2 regions of the Streptomyces sp. NPDC051578 genome follow, and region 1 is predicted to be linked to the other one. Evidence: riboswitches for the same ligand, from Rfam matches in the RefSeq annotation. Region 1 holds a riboswitch; the other holds the start of a gene.
What was found. Region 1 has a riboswitch for S-adenosylmethionine ahead of ACIA6C_RS01650 (aminotransferase class V-fold PLP-dependent enzyme). Riboswitches for the same ligand answer to the same signal wherever they lie in the genome.
Positions count from the first base shown of each region.

Region 2: linked by a shared signal. The riboswitch ahead of thrC (threonine synthase) and the one ahead of ACIA6C_RS01650 (aminotransferase class V-fold PLP-dependent enzyme) in region 1 are both predicted to bind S-adenosylmethionine.

Region 1 covers NZ_JBITDH010000001.1:353,830-362,675, reverse strand. Annotated here, with positions in the region: gene ACIA6C_RS01660 (cytochrome bc complex cytochrome b subunit) at 1-1,476, shown strand, start outside; gene trpD (anthranilate phosphoribosyltransferase) at 1,643-2,707, shown strand; SAM riboswitch class IV at 2,790-2,906, shown strand; gene ACIA6C_RS01650 (aminotransferase class V-fold PLP-dependent enzyme) at 3,120-4,532, shown strand; gene ACIA6C_RS01645 (ferredoxin) at 4,600-5,178, shown strand; gene ACIA6C_RS01640 (Lrp/AsnC family transcriptional regulator) at 5,237-5,518, opposite strand; gene ACIA6C_RS01635 (rhomboid family intramembrane serine protease) at 5,515-6,249, opposite strand; gene ACIA6C_RS01630 (hypothetical protein) at 6,397-6,636, shown strand; gene ACIA6C_RS01625 (NYN domain-containing protein) at 6,677-8,041, shown strand; gene ACIA6C_RS01620 (NlpC/P60 family protein) at 8,341-8,846, shown strand, end outside.
Region 2 covers NZ_JBITDH010000001.1:2,299,423-2,308,268, reverse strand. Annotated here, with positions in the region: gene ACIA6C_RS10475 (trehalose-6-phosphate synthase) at 1-709, opposite strand, end outside; gene ACIA6C_RS10470 (glucosyl-3-phosphoglycerate synthase) at 795-1,745, opposite strand; SAM riboswitch class I at 1,953-2,110, shown strand; gene thrC (threonine synthase) at 2,128-3,423, shown strand; gene ACIA6C_RS10460 (MoaD/ThiS family protein) at 3,466-3,744, shown strand; gene ACIA6C_RS10455 (cold-shock protein) at 4,153-4,359, shown strand; gene groL (chaperonin GroEL) at 4,700-6,322, shown strand; gene ACIA6C_RS10445 (phosphoribosylanthranilate isomerase) at 6,535-7,161, shown strand; gene ACIA6C_RS10440 (beta-glucanase) at 7,232-7,975, shown strand; gene ACIA6C_RS10435 (DUF4436 family protein) at 7,988-8,830, opposite strand.

The DNA of each region.
Region 1 (8,846 bases):
TGCCTCTACAGCTTCATCATCATCATCCTCACGGGTGTGTACCTGACGCTGTTCTTCCACCCGAGCATGAACGAGGTCGTCTACCACGGCCCCTACGTGCCGATGCAGGGCGTCCCGATGTCCGAGGCCTTCGCCTCGACGCTCGACATCAGCTTCGACGTCCGGGGCGGTCTGCTCATCCGGCAGATCCACCACTGGTCGGCGCTCATCTTCGTCGCGGCCATGGTCGTGCACATGATGCGCGTGTTCTTCACCGGCGCGTTCCGCAAGCCGCGTGAGGTCAACTGGATCTTCGGCTTCCTGCTGCTGGTCCTCGGCATGTTCACCGGTTTCACCGGTTACTCCCTGCCGGACGACCTGCTCTCGGGCACCGGTGTCCGCTTCATGGAGGGCGCGATCCTGTCCGTGCCGATCGTCGGCACGTACCTGTCGTTCTTCCTCTTCGGCGGCGAGTTCCCCGGCGGCGACTTCGTCGCACGGTTCTACTCGATCCACATCCTGCTGCTGCCCGGCATCATGATGGGCCTGCTGGTGGCCCACCTGATCCTGGTCTTCTACCACAAGCACACCCAGTACGCGGGCCCCGGCAAGACGAACAACAACGTCGTCGGCATGCCGCTGCTGCCGGTCTACATGGCCAAGGCCGGAGGCTTCTTCTTCCTGGTCTTCGGTGTCATCGCGGCCATCGCGGCGCTCGCCTCGATCAACCCGATCTGGGCGCTCGGCCCGTACCGCCCGGACCACGTGTCCACCGGTGCGCAGCCCGACTGGTACATGGGTATGCCGGAAGGCCTGATCCGTGCCATGCCGGGCTGGGAGATCAACCTGTGGGGCCACACCCTCGTCCTGGGCGTGTTCATCCCGCTGCTGCTCTTCCCGCTGGTGCTGGGCGCGATCGCCGTCTGGCCGTTCATCGAGTCCTGGGTCACCGGGGACAAGCGTGAGCACCACCTGCTGGACCGCCCGCGCAACGTCCCGACCCGTACGGCCTTCGGTGTCGCCTGGATCGCGGAGTACATCGTGCTCCTGATCGGCGGTGGAAACGACATGTTCGCGCAGTACTTCCACCTCTCGATCAACAACATCACCTGGTTCGTCCGGATCGGCTTCTTCGTCGTCCCGGTCCTCGCCTTCATCGCCACCAAGCGCATCTGCCTCGGCCTCCAGCGCCGGGACCACGACAAGGTGCTGCACGGTCGCGAGACCGGCATCATCAAGCGTCTGCCGCACGGTGAGTTCGTCGAGATCCACGAGCCGCTGCCGCAGGCCAAGCTGCACACGCTCACCTCGCACGAGCAGTACAAGCCGATCGAACTCGGCCCGACGGTCGACGAGAACGGCGTGGAGCGCAAGCCGAAGGCCACGGAGAAGCTCCGTGCGAAGCTCAGCAAGGGCTTCTACGCGGAGAACAACCAGATTCCGAAGCCCACGGTGGAGGAGTACAAGGAGATCCAGAGCGGCCACGGCCACCACTGACCTCCGGTAGGACCCCAGAAGGGATCGGTTCCGGCCAATCCCGCCGTCGCCACGGTGAGAGCCCCGTCCAGTGTCTGGACGGGGCTCTTCGCCGTCTCCGGGGCTGGATAGGCTGGGCTCCGCACCCCATTCGACGTGGAACTTTCCCGAGCAGCAGGAGCGGACCATGAACGTTGTGACCCCGGCGGGCGGCGACAGCGTGGCGGCCCGCGGCTGGCCGGGTCTCCTCGACGCCCTGCTCACCGGCCGGGACCTCGGCCCGGACGACACCGCCTGGGCCATGGACCGCATCATGCGCGGCGAGGCCACGGACGCGCAGATCGCCGGATTCATGGTGGCGCTGCGGGCCAAGGGGGAGACCGTCGCGGAGATCAACGGCATGGTCCGCGCCATGTACGAACACGCCAACCTCATCGAGGTCCCGGGCCGGACGGTGGACATCGTCGGCACGGGCGGGGACGGCGCCAAGACGGTCAACATCTCCACCATGTCGGCGCTCGTGGTGGCCGGAACCGGCGCCAAGGTGGTCAAGCACGGGAACCGGGCCGCCTCTTCGGCGAGCGGCTCCTCCGACGTGCTGGAGAAGCTCGGCGTCAACCTCAACCTCACCCCGGCCCGGGTGGTGGAGGTCGCCGAGCGGGCCGGCATCACCCTGTGCTTCGCCGTCAAGTTCCACCCCGCGCTGCGGCACGTGGCGGCGGCCCGCAAGGAGCTGGGCATCCGGACCACCTTCAACTTCCTCGGGCCGCTGACCAACCCGGCCAAGGTGCGCGCGCAGGCCACGGGCGTGGCCGACCCCCGGGTGGCGCCCATCGTCGCCGGGGTGCTCGCGGAGCGGGGCTCCTCGGCGCTGGTCTTCCGCGGCGACGACGGCATGGACGAACTGGCCACGACGGCCACCTCGCGGGTCTGGTGGGTCCGCGAGGGCACCGTCACCGAGCTGGCGTTCGACCCGCACGACGTCGGGATCCCGATCGTGGGCGTCGCGGACCTGCGCGGTGAGGACGCCTCGTACAACGCGGACGTCGCCCGGCGGCTGCTGGCCGGCGAGAGCGGTCCGGTACGCGACGCCGTCCTGCTGAACTCGGCGGCGGCCCTGGTGGCGCTGGATCCCGGCACCGGCTCGCTGGAGGAGCAGATCGCCGCGGGCATCGCCCGTGCGGCCGAGTCCATCGACTCGGGCGCGGCGCGGGCGGCGCTGGAGCGCTGGGTCGCGGCCAGCAACGCGTAGGTCCCCGTACGGCGACGGGCCCCGGTCCGGAATGCGGACCGGGGTCTTGCGCGCGGGGGATCTTGTGGCAGGATGCTGACCAGGTCACGAGTGACAGCGTTTTGGCCCCGGCTCGCTGTCCGGCAACCCTCCTTCCGTGGCGGGGTGCCCCGGGTGATGACCAGGCCGTAGGCAGTGAGGTCTACGGCAAGCGCGGATCCCTCGAAACCGGGGATCCTGGTTGTCGAGGAGCGTTTTCCATGAGCAAGCGAATGCGATAGGGCGTCTCCGCCCCTTCTTCACCCTCGGACACAGGGTTCCTTCCGCGTACCCGCACCTCCGAGGCACCCCCGTACCCCGGACGGCCGCAGAGCCGTACCCGCGTACGGGCAGACACCGAAGCCATTCCGCCCTGCCTCCGGGAGATACCGCCATGTCCGCATGCGCATCCGCACCCGCGTCCCCCAATGCCACCGCCGACCGCGTCCTGTGTGCCGAGCCGCTGCCCGTGCTCGGCCGGGACGTCACCGTCCCCCTCGTCACCGGCGGAGAGGTCAGCTACGCGGCGCTCGACTACGCGGCCAGCGCGCCGGCGCTCCAGCGGGTCTGGGACGACGTCGCCGCGTACGCCCCGTACTACGGCAGCGTGCACCGCGGCGCCGGATACCTCTCGCAGCTGTCCACCGACCTGTTCGAGCAGAGCCGGGTCGCGGTCGCGGAGTTCCTGGACTGCCGCCCCGCCGACCAGGTGGTCTTCACCCGGTCCACCACGGACTCGCTGAACCTGCTCGCGGCCGTGCTCCCGGCCGGCTGCCAGGTCTTCGTCTTCGAGACCGAGCACCACGCCTCGCTGCTGCCGTGGGGCGACGCCCGGGTCACCTACCTCGACGCGCCGCGCACCCCGGACGAGGCCGTCGCCACCCTGGAGCGGGCGCTGGCCGCGCGGGACCCCTACGGCCCGGCGCTGGTCTGCGTCACCGGCGCGTCCAACGTCACCGGCGAGCTGTGGCCGGTGAGGGAACTCGCCGCCGCGGCGCACGCCCACGGCGCGCGGATCGTGCTGGACGCCGCCCAGTTGGCGCCGCACCACCCCGTCTCGGTGCGGGAGCTGGACGTGGACTGGGTCGCCTTCTCGGGGCACAAGCTGTACGCGCCGTTCGGCTCGGGCGTGCTGGCGGGGCGGGCCGACTGGCTCCAGGAGGGGCAGCCGTACCTGGCCGGGGGCGGCGCCTCGCGGAAGGTGGCCCGGCGCGAGGACGGGGGCGTGGACGTCGAGTGGCACACCACGGCCGCGCGGCACGAGGCCGGCTCCCCGAACGTCATCGGCGTCTACTCCATCGCCTCCGCCTGCCGGGCGCTGACCGAGGCGGGCTTCGAGGGACTGGTCGAGCGGGAGCGCTACCTGATCGCGAAGGTCCGGGACGGCCTGGCGGAGGTCCCGGCGGTCCGTGTGCTGTCGCTGTTCGGGGACGACTCCCCGCGGGTCGGCGTGATCTCGTTCGTGGTGGACGGCTGGAACAGCTCGCACTTCGCCGCCGCGCTGTCGGCCGAGTACGGCATCGGCGTCCGCGACGGCCTGTTCTGCGCCCACCCGCTGGTGCGGACGCTGCTGGGGGGCGAGCCGCAGGCCCAGGGCGAATGCGGAGCGCCGGAGGCGGCGCCGGGCGAGCCCCCCCAGCCTTCGGCCGGGGGGACCCCCACGCTGAACGCGATCCGCGTCAGCTTCGGCGCCGGAACCCCCGACGAGCACGTCGACCGCTTCGTCCGCGCGGTCCGCGAGCTCGTCGCGGACGGCGCGAAGTGGAGCTACCGCACCGAGGAAGGCCGCTGCGTGCCGGTTTCCTGACGGGCTCCGCGTGCCGGTTTCCTGACGGGCTCCGTCCGCCGACGCCGGGCGGCGTACGCTGCGCCGCATGACGTACTGGGATCCGATACCGACCGTCCGGGCGCTGGTGGGGCAGCCGCATCCGCTGTGGCGGGGCGACCGGGTGAGCCGGGACTGGTCCGCGCCGGCCCCCGATGGTTGGGAGCAGCGGGACTGGCGCAGCGTTCCGGGCCCGTTCTACGCGGCCGACTCCGACAACTGCCTCACCGGACGGCAGTGCGCGCCGGACCACGTCATGTACGACGACGGCTACGGGAGCGAGTTCGTGTACCGCCAGCCCCGGACTCCCGCGGAGGTCCATGCGCTGACCTGCGCCGCCGAATGCGAGCCCTTCGGGGCGTACGGGGGTGACGGCGACGCCCACTGGACCCCGGAGCTGGTCCGGGATTGGTGGCGGGACCGGGCCCGGGTGCGGGAGTGGGCCACGGGGGCCGGGTGGGGTCCCTGGGCGACCGCCCCGAGCGACTGGATGAACGACGCCGCCTGTGGAGCCCGGGCGTACGTCGCGCACATCGACGGGGACCTCGGCGCTTACCTGCGCGGATACCTGTTCCGGCTGGCCGAAGGCCGAGCGGCCCGGCCGGGGGAGAGCCTGCCGGAGCTGTGAGGCGGGCCCGGGGGGCCCGGGGCAACGGCCCGGGTTCGGGTGGACCCCCGGCCGGGGACTACGCGTCGAGGCCGATGGCGAACGCGGCTTCCAGGTCGTGCTGGGAGTACGTGCGGAAAGCGACGTGGGTGTCCGTCGCCTCGACGCCGGGGATCTTGCTGATGCGGCCCGGGATGATGTCCGCCAGGTTCTCGTGGCGGGCGACGCGGACCAGCGCGATGAGGTCGTAGGTGCCGGTGACGGAGTAGACCTCGCTGACGCTGTCCAGCTGCGCGATGGACTCGGCGATCTCGGGGATCCGGTCCACGCTGGTCTTGATGAGCACGATCGCGGTGATCACGGTTGGCTGTCTCCCTCGCTGGCCGTCGCTGGTCGCCTCACTCTAGTCGCACGCCGATACCGCACCCAGGCGTAGGCGAACCCGAGCGAGAAGCCCACCACGTGGGCCAGGTATGCGACGCCCGGCCCGCTCGCGGCCCGGTGCGCCGCCAGCCACTGCAGGACGAACCAGAACATCAGTACGATCCATGCGGGGAACCGCAGTGGCAGGAAGAACAGGAACGGGAACAGGCTCGTCACCCGCGCCCGCGGGAAAAGGCACAGGAACGCCCCGAGCACCGCCGAGATCGCCCCCGAGGCGCCGACCAGCGTCTGGTCCGAGGTGGCGTTCGCCGCCGCGTAGGCCGCCAGCGCCAGGTAGCCGGTGACGACGTAGAAGAGCAGGAACGCCGCCCGGCCCATCCGCTCCTCCGCCATCGCGCCGAACACGTGGAGGAAGAGCATGTTGCCGAGCAGGTGCAGCCAGCTCCCGTGCACGAACAGTGCCGTCAGCGGGGTGAGCAGCGCCCGGGGCGTCCCCGCGAAGAGCTCGTCCGGGACCACGCCCCAGCGCCGGAAGTAGGCCGTCCCCGTCTCCAGCAGCAGGTCGCCCGTCCCGTAGTCCGGATTCAGCCCGGAGGCGGGGCCGACGACGAACACCACACAGCAGCCCGCGATCAGCGCGCGGGTGACCACCGGGCCCCGCACGGCCTCCCGCACGGCCTCGGCGAGGGCCTGCCACCTTACGATCATGGGACAGAGCATGACGCAGCACAGCCCCCGTGCGGGTGGTGCCAGGCCGTAGGGTTACGTGCTGCGGTCCGCCGAAGGTGCCATCGGCCCCCGACGGCCCCGGCGGGCGGCTTTAATTGAATCAGCTACGAAGGAGAGAGCGGCCTGATGACGGTTCCCCTGCCGACCGACACCACACGGTGGCGCTGCACCCTGTGCGGCAACCTCACGCGCTTCGACGTCACCCGTTCGTCGAAGGTCGTGGAGTACGTCCACCTGGACCTCGCCGGGGAGCCCAAGGTCGAGGAGCGCGAGGTGGTCAATGAGACCATCGAGTCGGTCCGCTGCCGCTGGTGCAACGCGGTGGACCAGATCGAGCTCGTGGACAGGCCGGGCACGGACTCCTGACGGGAGCCGGGCCCACAGTAGATCACGGTAGGGGTGACGGATTGTGGAGCCAGCAAGCGGCGCTGAGCCGGCCGACGCGGCCGGCGACGCCGCGGAGGTGCTCGACCGCCCGCTGCCGGAAGGCGTGCGGCGCCGGGTCATCGCGCTCGTCTCGGACGCCTTCGGCGGCCTGACGGTCGCGGACCTGCCCGCGCAGCTGCGCCAGTACGCCCGGTTCACCCCGACCCGGCGCGCCAAGTTCGCCGGGAACGCGATGGCCGCGGCGGTGGAGACGGACGCCGTCTTCCGCGGGCGCGTCGCCGAGAAGCTCCGCGACGCCCAGGCGGAACTGGCCGGGGCGCTGGAGTGCGGGGCGCCGCCCGCCGCCGCCGACCCGCTGGACGTGGCCGCCGCCGCGTACATCCTGCGGCCCTCCGGCTGGGTCAAGCTCGTCGCCGCCGCCGGCGAGGAGGTCCAGCGGGCCGACGCCGAACGGGTCGGCGACGAGACCCGGCGCGAGCTGGAGCGGCTGCGCGAGGAACTGGCCCACGCGCGCGAGACGCAGCGCTCGGGCGGCGAGCAGGTACGGGCCGAGCTCGACGCCGCCCGCAAGGAAGCGGAATCGCTTCACCGCAAGCTGCGCAGCGCTCAGAGCGACGTCAAGCGGGGCGAGGCGGCCCTGCGCAAACTGACCGCCGAGGTCGACGGCATCCGCGGTGACGCGGCCGCCCGGGTCGCCGCCGCCGAGAGCGAGAGCCGCCGGCTCAAGTCCCGCCTGGCGGAGGTGGAGTCGGCACTGGAGACATCGCGCCGGGCCACCCGGGAGGGACGCAGCATCGAGGACATGCGGCTGCGGCTGCTGCTGGACACCGTTCTCGACGCGGCCGCCGGGCTGCGCCGCGAACTGGCGCTGCCGCCGGTCTCGACGCGCCCGGCCGACACGGTGGACGCGGTGGAGCCGGGCCGGATGACGCCGAAGGACATCGCGGCACGCGCCCTGTCCGAGACCGATCCGGCGCTGCTGGACCAGTTGTTGGCGCTGCCCCAGGCGCACCTGGTGGTCGACGGCTACAACGTGACGAAGACCGGCTACCCCACGATGCCGCTGGAGAAGCAGCGGCTGCGGCTGCTGGGCGGTCTGTCGATGCTGGCGGCCCAGACGGGCGCGGAGATGACCTGCGTCTTCGACGGCGCGGAGCTCGCCGCCCCGGTGCTGCTCGCGCCGCCGCGCGGGGTGCGCGTGCTGTTCTCCAAGGCGGGGGTGACGGCGGACGAGCTGATCCGCCAGCTGGTGCGGGCGGAGCCGCCCGGCCGTCCGGTGGTCGTGGTGTCCACCGACCGGGAGGTCGCGGACGGGGTGGCCAAGTCCGGGGCCCGTCCCGTTACGTCCGCCTTGCTGCTCAAGCGGCTTTCGCGCGTTTCGTAGGTTCCCGTCCTTGATGCGGCGTATTCGGGCATCTTGCCAACTGGCGTCCCCGATGTCGGAATTGGCGCTGCGTCGAGGGAACGCACTGTCAACTCCCCCGCACCCAGCGTGGCCTGTGTGTGAAGAAGTCGTTGAAGGGGCGATTTTTTGCTCCCGGGGATTTGAAGTGATCACAGAGAGGTCACTAGGGTCTGCTCAAACCTTCGTGCGGTAGGTCACTCATTCGGGGTGACGGCGGAGGTGCTGCCGCCGTGTGTGAAGACCCCATCGGCGGCCGGAGGAAGAAGGAGCTCGCCTTCGTGGCGTCCCACCGTCGACCCAAGCAGCCCACCCGCACGCGCGTGTCCGTGCTCAGTGCCCTCGCCGCGGCCACCGTCGCGCTCACCTCCCAGGCGGCGAGCGCCGCTCCGGGGCAGCCGAGCAAGGACGAGGTCAAGGCGAAGGTCGACACCCTCTACGGCGAGGCGGAACAGGCCACCGAGAAGTACAACGGGGCCAAGGACCGCCAGGACAAGCTGGAGAAGGAGATCGCGCAGCTCCAGGACTCGGTGGCGCGCGGCCAGCTCGAACTCAACGACATGCGCAACACGCTGGGTTCGATGGCCAGCGCGCAGTACCGCACCGGCGGCATCGACCAGTCCCTCACCCTGCTCCTCTCCGACGACCCGCAGAGCTACCTCGACAAGGCCTCCACGCTCCAGCAGTTGAGCGACAAGCAGATCGAGGCCGTCGGCAGGATCCAGGCCAAGCAGCGTGCCCTCGCGCAGCAGCGCCAGGAGGCCGCAGGCAAGCTCGCGGACCTCGA
Region 2 (8,846 bases), 1.9 Mb from region 1:
ACTCCCGCCGGTGTTCCACGATCCCCTCGCGGACCTCCTCCGCGCTGCCCTCCGCGCCGTCGAACGGCATCGCCGACAAGAACGCCCGCGCCCATTCCCCGGTGTGGAAGCCCAGCAGGTCCGCCCCGAGCATCCCCCAGGTCAGCTCCTCCACCACGTAGCGCGGCAGCATCCGCAGGACGTCGTACGAGGCCCACGGCGTGTGCGTGAAGTGCGCGATCCGCAGGTCGGGGCGCAGCCCGCGCAGCATCCCCGGCACCAGCGCCAGCTGGTAGTCCTGCACCAGCACCGCCGCGCCCTCGCCCGCCTCCGCCGCCAGCGCGTCCGCGAAGGCCCGGTTGTACAGGACGTACGCGTCCCAGCGGCGCCGGAACTCCGCGTCGAAGACGGGCTCGCGCGGGATGTCGTACAGGTGGTGGTGGGTGAACCAGAGCACCGAGTTCGCGATGCCGTTGTAGGCGGCGTCGTACACGGCGGGATCGATGTCCAGCATCCGGACGCCGGGCTCGGAGACGCCCCGCCGCACCGCTTCCCGGTCGCCCTCCGACAGCGCCGCGCAGATCCAGACCGCGTCGGGCTGCTCCGCGAGCGCCGCGGAGAGTCCGGAGACCAGACCGCCCCCGCCGCGCCGGGCGCTGAGGGTGCCGTCGGGGGCGTGGGCGTACGAGAGGGGGCCGCGGTTCGCGGCGACGAGTACCTGGGAAGCCATGCCGCGAACCTAACCCCGTCGCACGCGCCTCAAACCCGCCGCCGCGCCACGCCACACGTCACGTCATGTCACTCGTCTCGTCACATCACGCCACGCGGCGCACCGCGTACTCCTCGATCTCCAGCATCGGCGGCCGCTCCTCGGTGTCCACGGCGTACGTCCGCGCCACGAAGCCCTGCGGGCCCCGTTCGAACTGGGTCAGCGCCGGGCGTATGAGGTGGCCGCGCGAGAGCCGCAGCTGCGCGGTGCGGTAGATCGCCGCGGCCATCCGGCCGAGCGCCTGCCCGTCCTGGTGGCGGTGCAGCCGTACGCCGACGTCCACCTGGGCCAGCGCGTCCAGCCCGACCGTGTGCAGCGCGTCCACCAGCAGGCCCAGCTCCACGCCGTAGCCGACGGGGAAGGGGAGACGTTCCAGCAGCGAGCGCCGTACGGCGTACTCGCCGCCCAGCGGCTGGACGAACCCGGCCAGCTGCGGCCAGTGCAGGTTCAGCAGGGGCCGGGCCACCAGTTCCGTGACGCGGCCGCCCTGCCCCGGCGCGTCGCCCAGCGGCCGGTCGTACATGGCCTTGACGAACTGCACGTCGGGTTCGGTCAGCAGCGGGCCGACCATGCCGGAGACGAACGCGGAGGAGAAGTCCCGCAGGTCGGCGTCCACGAAGCAGACGATGTCGCCGGTGGTGGCGAGCAGCGAGCGCCACAGCACCTCGCCCTTGCCGGGCACCGCCGGGAGCCGCGGCAGGATCGCATCGCGGTGCACCACGCGCGCGCCGGCCTTCGCGGCGACCTCCGCCGTACGGTCGCTCGACCCGGAGTCGACCACGACCAGCTCGTCCACCAGGGGGAACGGCAGCCCCTCGATCAGGTCGCGGCGGATCACCTCGACGATCGCGCCGACCGTGGCCTCCTCGTCGAGCGCGGGCAGCACCACGCTGATGGTGGCTCCCGACGCGCGCTTGCGCTCCAGCAGCCGGCCGAGCGGACGGTCGTCGGCTGACCAGGAGCGGTCGGCCAGCCAGCGCTCCACCTCTTCCAGCACTTCGGGCACTCCCGGGATCGATGGGTTCGGGGCGAACGGGGCGGCGGGCGGTTTCGGGCGAAATACGATCCATCTCGCCGTTCGGACGGCTGTCTCAACCACCCGGGCCTTCGGTTACAGTCTTGAACAACGCGAAGGGCCACGGCATGCCGGGGTCCTCGCGTACAAACGCCCGGACGCGCCGCAGAGCGCGCTCCGGTGCCATACCGCTCATCCAGAGGGGCAGAGGGACACGGCCCGTTGAAGCCCCGGCAACCCTCCAGTCGGTTCTCGCGATCGCGCATACAGCGACGTCAGCGAGGTCCCCGGCTAGGGAAGGTGCCAATTCCGTCTCATGGCGAAGTGCGCCATGGGGAAGATGAGGAGAAAGGGCCTCGCCATCATGGCTGCACCATCTGTCGCCACCTCTGCCGCTTCCACCGGCACCTCCGTCGATCTCGGACCCGCCACCGGACTGTCCTGCCGCGAATGCGGAACCCGCTTCGAGCTCGGCCCGATCTTCGCCTGCGCCGAGTGTTTCGGACCGCTCGAAGTCGCATACGACCTGCCGACCGGTGACCCGGAGGCGCTGCGCGCCGCGATCGAGGCGGGCCCCGACAACATCTGGCGCTACGCGCCGCTGCTGCCCGTCCCGGCGGACGTGGCCTCCAAGCCCAGCCTGAACCCGGGCTTCACCAAGCTCGTGGACGCGGCCAACCTGGCCAAGGAGCTCGGCGTCACCGGCAAGCTCTACGTCAAGGACGACTCCGGCAACCCGACGCACTCCTTCAAGGACCGCGTCGTCGCCATCGCCGTGGAGGCCGCCCGCGCGTTCGGCTACACCACGCTCTCCTGCTCCTCCACCGGCAACCTGGCCGGCGCCGTCGGCGCCGCGGCCGCCCGGGCCGGCTTCCGTTCCTGCGTGTTCATCCCGCACGACCTGGAGCAGGGCAAGGTCGTCATGGCCGGTGTCTACGGCGGCGACCTCGTCGGTATCGAGGGCAACTACGACGACGTCAACCGCTTCTGCTCCGAGCTCATCGGCGACCCGCTGGGCGAGGGCTGGGGCTTCGTCAACGTCAACCTGCGCCCGTACTACGGCGAGGGTTCCAAGACGCTGGCCTACGAGATCTGCGAGCAGCTCGGCTGGCAGCTGCCCGACCAGATCGTGATCCCGATCGCGTCGGGCTCGCAGCTGACGAAGATCGACAAGGGCCTCCAGGAGCTGATCAGGCTCGGACTGGTCGAGGACAAGCCGTACAAGATCTTCGGCGCGCAGGCCGAGGGCTGCTCGCCCGTGTCGACGGCCTTCAAGGCCGGTCACGAGGTGGTGCGCCCGCAGAAGCCGAACACCATCGCCAAGTCCCTGGCGATCGGCAACCCGGCCGACGGCCCGTACGTCCTGGACATCGCCCGCCGCACCGGCGGTTACGTCGAGGACGTCAACGACGAGCAGGTCGTCGAGGCCATCAAGATCCTCGCGCGGGCCGAGGGCATCTTCGCCGAGACCGCGGGCGGTGTGACCGTGGGCGTGACGAAGAAGCTCATCGAGAACGGGCAGCTCGACCCCTCCCTGACCACGGTCGTCCTCAACACCGGTGACGGCCTCAAGACCCTGGAGGCGGTGGCCTCGGACAGCGGCCAGACCGCCACCATCCGCCCCAGCCTGGACGCGTTCCGCGCCGCCGGCCTGGCCTGAGGCACGACCCACCCCCACCGCTTCCGGAAAGGCAGCAGCGCCATGAGCGTCAACGTCCGCATCCCCACCATCCTGCGCACCTACACCGGCGGACAGGCCGAGGTGCCCGCCGAGGGCGCGACCCTCTCCGAGGTCATCGAGTCCCTGGAGAAGGACCACCCGGGCATCGCGGCCCGTGTCCTGGACGACCAGGGCAAGCTGCGCCGCTTCGTGAACGTCTACGTCAACGACGACGACGTGCGCTTCGAGGGCGGCCTGCAGACGCCGACGCCGGCCGGCGCCGGAGTCTCGATCATCCCCGCCGTGGCCGGCGGCTGCTGACGCCCGGTTCCCCGGTCGCAGTCACGTGTAGTCACACCTGAATTACCCCCTCCGCTAAAAGTGGAGGGGGTAATTCTGCTTGGTTGGGCGCGGTAGAGTTGGGGAAGTCCCCTCCGCTGTTCTTGCCCGCCGCATATGAGCGGGCCGCCGGAGGGTTGACATTGAGTCAACATGCGCGTCTGGTATGGGCCTTTGGTGACGGATGTCGGGCCCGAGTTGCCCGGGAATATGCCTACTTTTCACGTGATTTCCGTATTCCTTCTTGTCCAGAATTCTCGTCGGAATGACCTGTTGCAGACAGCACCGGTGCGGATACATTCAGCCGCGGTCGAGGCGTTCCGGCGCAAGTTCTGACCCGGGTCCGCGAAGTGCGGTCCTGCGCAAGGGCCAGTAATAGGGGAGTTAGGCATGGCTCAGGGCACCGTCAAGTGGTTCAACGCGGAGAAGGGCTACGGCTTCATCGCGGTCGACGGTGGTGCGGATGTGTTCGTCCACTACAGCGCCATCCAGATGGACGGGTACCGCACCCTTGAAGAGGGTCAGCGGGTCGAGTTCGAGATCTCGCAGGGCCAGAAGGGTCCTCAGGCGGACATGGTCAAGCTCGCACTCGGCTGACCCGGCGCGATCGACCACCGACGCAACAGGTCTTCAGACGCCCTGCGTCCTTGAGGCGTCAGGCGCACGAGGGGCCCACATCCCGGACAGGGGATGTGGGCCCCTCGTGCGTCCCCGGCCGGGTCTTGGCCCGGCGTTGCCGAAGCCGCTTGCACTCGACGGGGTCGAGTGCTAATCATTGGCGTTAGCACTCTCCAGGTGAGAGTGCTACTGAAACGAGGACCGGGTCGGTGAGGCCCGAGGGTCCGGCGGGAAGGAACCGCCGGGCTCGCAGGCCGTCCGTCGCGGGCGCGGACGCGGTCCAGGAGCAATCCACCCCAGTCCTGGAGGACCACTTCAGATGGCCAAGATCATTTCGTTCAACGAGGAGGCCCGGCGCGGTCTCGAGCGTGGCATGAACCAGCTCGCCGACGCCGTCAAGGTCACCCTTGGCCCCAAGGGTCGCAACGTCGTCCTTGAGAAGAAGTGGGGCGCCCCCACGATCACCAACGATGGTGTGTCCATCGCCAAGGAGATCGAGCTCGAGGACCCGTACGAGAAGATCGGCGCCGAGCTGGTCAAGGAAGTCGCCAAGAAGACGGACGACGTCGCGGGCGACGGTACGACCACCGCCACCGTGCTGGCCCAGGCGCTCGTCCGCGAGGGCCTGCGCAACGTGGCCGCCGGCGCCAACCCGATGGCCCTCAAGCGTGGTATCGAGAAGGCCGTCGAGGCCGTCTCCGCCGCCCTGCTCGCGCAGGCCAAGGATGTCGAGACCAAGGAGCAGATCGCTTCGACGGCCTCCATCTCCGCCGCCGACACCCAGATCGGCGAGCTCATCGCCGAGGCCATGGACAAGGTCGGCAAGGAAGGCGTCATCACCGTCGAGGAGTCCCAGACCTTCGGTCTGGAGCTCGAGCTCACCGAGGGCATGCGCTTCGACAAGGGCTACATCTCGGCGTACTTCGCCACCGACATGGAGCGTATGGAGGCGTCGCTCGACGACCCGTACATCCTGATCGTCAACTCCAAGATCGGCTCGGTCAAGGACCTGCTGCCGCTCCTGGAGAAGGTCATGCAGTCCGGCAAGCCGCTGCTGATCATCGCCGAGGACGTCGAGGGCGAGGCCCTGTCGACCCTGGTCGTCAACAAGATCCGCGGCACCTTCAAGTCCGTCGCCGTCAAGGCCCCGGGCTTCGGCGACCGCCGCAAGGCCATGCTCGGTGACATCGCCATCCTCACGGGCGGCACCGTCATCTCCGAGGAGGTCGGCCTCAAGCTGGAGAACGCCGGTCTCGACCTGCTCGGCCGCGCCCGCAAGGTCGTCATCACCAAGGACGAGACGACCATCGTCGACGGCGCCGGTGACAGCGACCAGGTCCAGGGCCGCGTCAACCAGATCCGCGCCGAGATCGAGAACTCCGACTCGGACTACGACCGCGAGAAGCTCCAGGAGCGCCTCGCGAAGCTGGCCGGCGGCGTGGCCGTCATCAAGGCCGGTGCCGCGACCGAGGTCGAGCTCAAGGAGCGCAAGCACCGCATCGAGGACGCCGTCCGCAACGCGAAGGCGGCCGTCGAAGAGGGCATCGTCGCCGGTGGTGGCGTGGCCCTGCTCCAGGCCTCCTCGGTCTTCGAGAAGCTGGAGCTCACCGGTGACGAGGCGACCGGCGCCAACGCCGTGAAGCTCGCGCTGGAGGCCCCGCTCAAGCAGATCGCCGTCAACGGTGGTCTCGAAGGCGGCGTCGTCGTCGAGAAGGTGCGCAACCTCCCGATCGGCCACGGTCTGAACGCCGCGACCGGCGAGTACGTCGACATGATCGCCGAGGGCATCATCGACCCGGCGAAGGTCACGCGCTCCGCGCTGCAGAACGCCGCGTCCATCGCCGCGCTGTTCCTGACCACCGAGGCCGTCATCGCCGACAAGCCCGAGAAGGCCGGCGCCGGCGCGCCGGGCGGCATGCCGGGCGGCGACATGGACTTCTGATCGGCCCCGGCTGATCGGCAGTCCGCACCACGCTCCACGTTCCGAGGGCGGCACCCCCCACCGGGGGTGCCGCCCTCGGGCGTTCCCGGCCGCGCCCGCGCCCGCGCCCTCGTCCGCCCGCGCCCTCGTCGTCCGCGCCCCCGCCGCGTACGTCCTTGCCCGGCACTCGGGACGCGACCGCATCCTGCGGGCCGGTCTGGTTGACTCGGGGTATGAGCGAGAGCAGCGGAGCCGGCGGGCCCTTCGTGAAGATCTGCGGGCTGCGGACCGGGCGGGACGTCGAGGCGGCCGTGGAGGCCGGGGCGGATGCCGTGGGGTTCGTCTTCGCCGCGGGAAGTCCCCGGACCGTCGACGCCGCCACCGTGCGGGGCCTCGTCGGGCGAGTGCCGGCGGGGGTGCTCACCGTCGGGGTGTTCCGCGGGCAGTCCGTGGAGGAGGTGCGGCGGCTGACGCAGGAGAGCGGGGTGCGCTCCGTACAGCTCCACGGCGACGAGGGCCCCGAGTACTACGAGGAACTGCGCGCGCAGGGGCGGACGCTGATCCGCGCCACCGCCACCGCCGTCGCCGCCGCCGGGGAGTACGGCGAGGACCTGCTGCTGCTCGACGCCCCCGACCCCGGCTCCGGCAAGCCGTGGAACTGGGGCTCCGAGGAGTTCACCGCGCCCCGCGGCCGCTGGCTGCTGGCCGGGGGCCTCGACCCCGCCAACGTCCGGGCGGCGCTGGAGGCCACCGGCGCCTGGGGCGTGGACGTCTCCAGCGGCGTCGAGCGGGAGCGCGGGGTGAAGTCACCGGAGCTCATCCGCGCGTTCCTGGCGGCAGCGCGCGACCGCAGTCGCTGAACGCAACCGCCCGGCTACGCTGGGCGATGAATCCGGCATGGCTCGCTCCGCCTGCGGGCAGACACTCTGCATGACCACGGATCTGCTCGGCTGGCTGGGACGCCTGACCTCCCGCCTCGCCCCGGGAGGCGGTGGCGGAGCGGCGGTTCCCGGGCCCCGCCGCGCCCCCGTCTTCACCGCCGACTTCGCCTCCCCCACCCAATGGGTGGCCGGCCGTTCCTGGGCGTATCCCGACGGCGGCCCCGTCAACCCCGGCGACAACAAACTCGACTACCTGGTGGAAGACCCCGCGTACAGCCGCAGCGGTGTCTTCCGCGCCACCCGCCGCCCCGACGGCAACTGGGATACCGGCCTGCTCACCACCGAGGGCAGCGACGAGGGCTTCATGGTGCGTACCGGCGACGTGCTGGAGGCCCGGGTGCGGCTCCCCGCGGAGCTGGGGGCCTGGCCCGCGATCTGGACCTGGCGGGACGGCGGTCAGGAGATCGACGTCTTCGAGTACCACCCCGACAACCCCGACCTGCTCGAACTCTCCAACCACGTCCGCGAGGCACACCGCTACCACCGCGACCCCTCGGTCCGGCCGGGCGCCTGGGTCGACCTGCGCGTGGAGTTCGGGCGGAAATCGGTCGTCTGGTGGGTCAACGGCGCCCGCGTCTTCTCCGACCGCAGGGGCGTCGGCCGCGGCTGGCGCGCGTACCTCATCGTCAACCTGTCGGTGTGCGCGGGCAATTACCACCCGGCGCCGGAGCCGGAGGTCGCCGAGATGTCCTACGAGGTCTCCGAGCTGCGCGTGTACCGGGACGGTACGTAGTACCGCACCGCCTCAGCGGCCGGGCGGGGGGTCGTCCTCGGGCCGGAGGGCGGTGCGGACGCCGGTGACGACCACGGTCACCAGGCAGAGGGCGATGACGGTCTCGGCCCACAGGAATGCGAACCAGTCCAGCACGCAGCCGATCGGCGGCGTTCCGGGGGCGGTGTTGCGGAACGCCGAGAGGGCGAACAGGGTGGCGGCCATCCAGGCGAGGGCGGGCCAGACCAGGCCCTTGCCGCGGGTCGCCAGGTACCAGGCGCCGAGGAGCACGGACGCCGCGAGCGCCCACATCACCACCATCATGAAGACCGCGAACAGGAGCACGCTGCCCGACCGGGACAGCCTCAGCGCCAGGGCGGCCTCCTGCCGGGAGGGCGCCCGCCGGGCGGAGGCGGAGAAGAGCGTGTCGTTGTTGGAGAACAGCAGGCGCACGGGCACCTGCTTGCCGCCCAGCTGCGCCCGGAACCCGATCGCCGTGTCGTAGGTGTCGAACGGGTAGTCGCTGATCGACCCGCCCGTGAGCGCGACCTGCGTGTCCGTGGTCGCGAGCCGCTCGTGCGCCTTGAACTCCAGGTCTTCGCGGGTGGCCCCGGAGGTCTGGAGGCTGAGATCGGCCACCGGCGCCGCCCCCTCCGCCTCGCCGAGGGCCCCGCGCGGGGTGACCCACAGGCGCAGCACCAGCTCCCGGGCCTTGGCGTCGACGCTTTGGACGACGGCCTCCACGTCCACCCGGTCGGCGGCCGAGGATCCGACGGTGTGGACCGCGTCGACGGCCTGCCGCTCGGTGAACTGCAGCCAGGAGCCCACGCCCACCGCCACCACGATCAGGACCGCGACGGGCAGCAGCACCGGCAGGATCGACGCCCCGGAG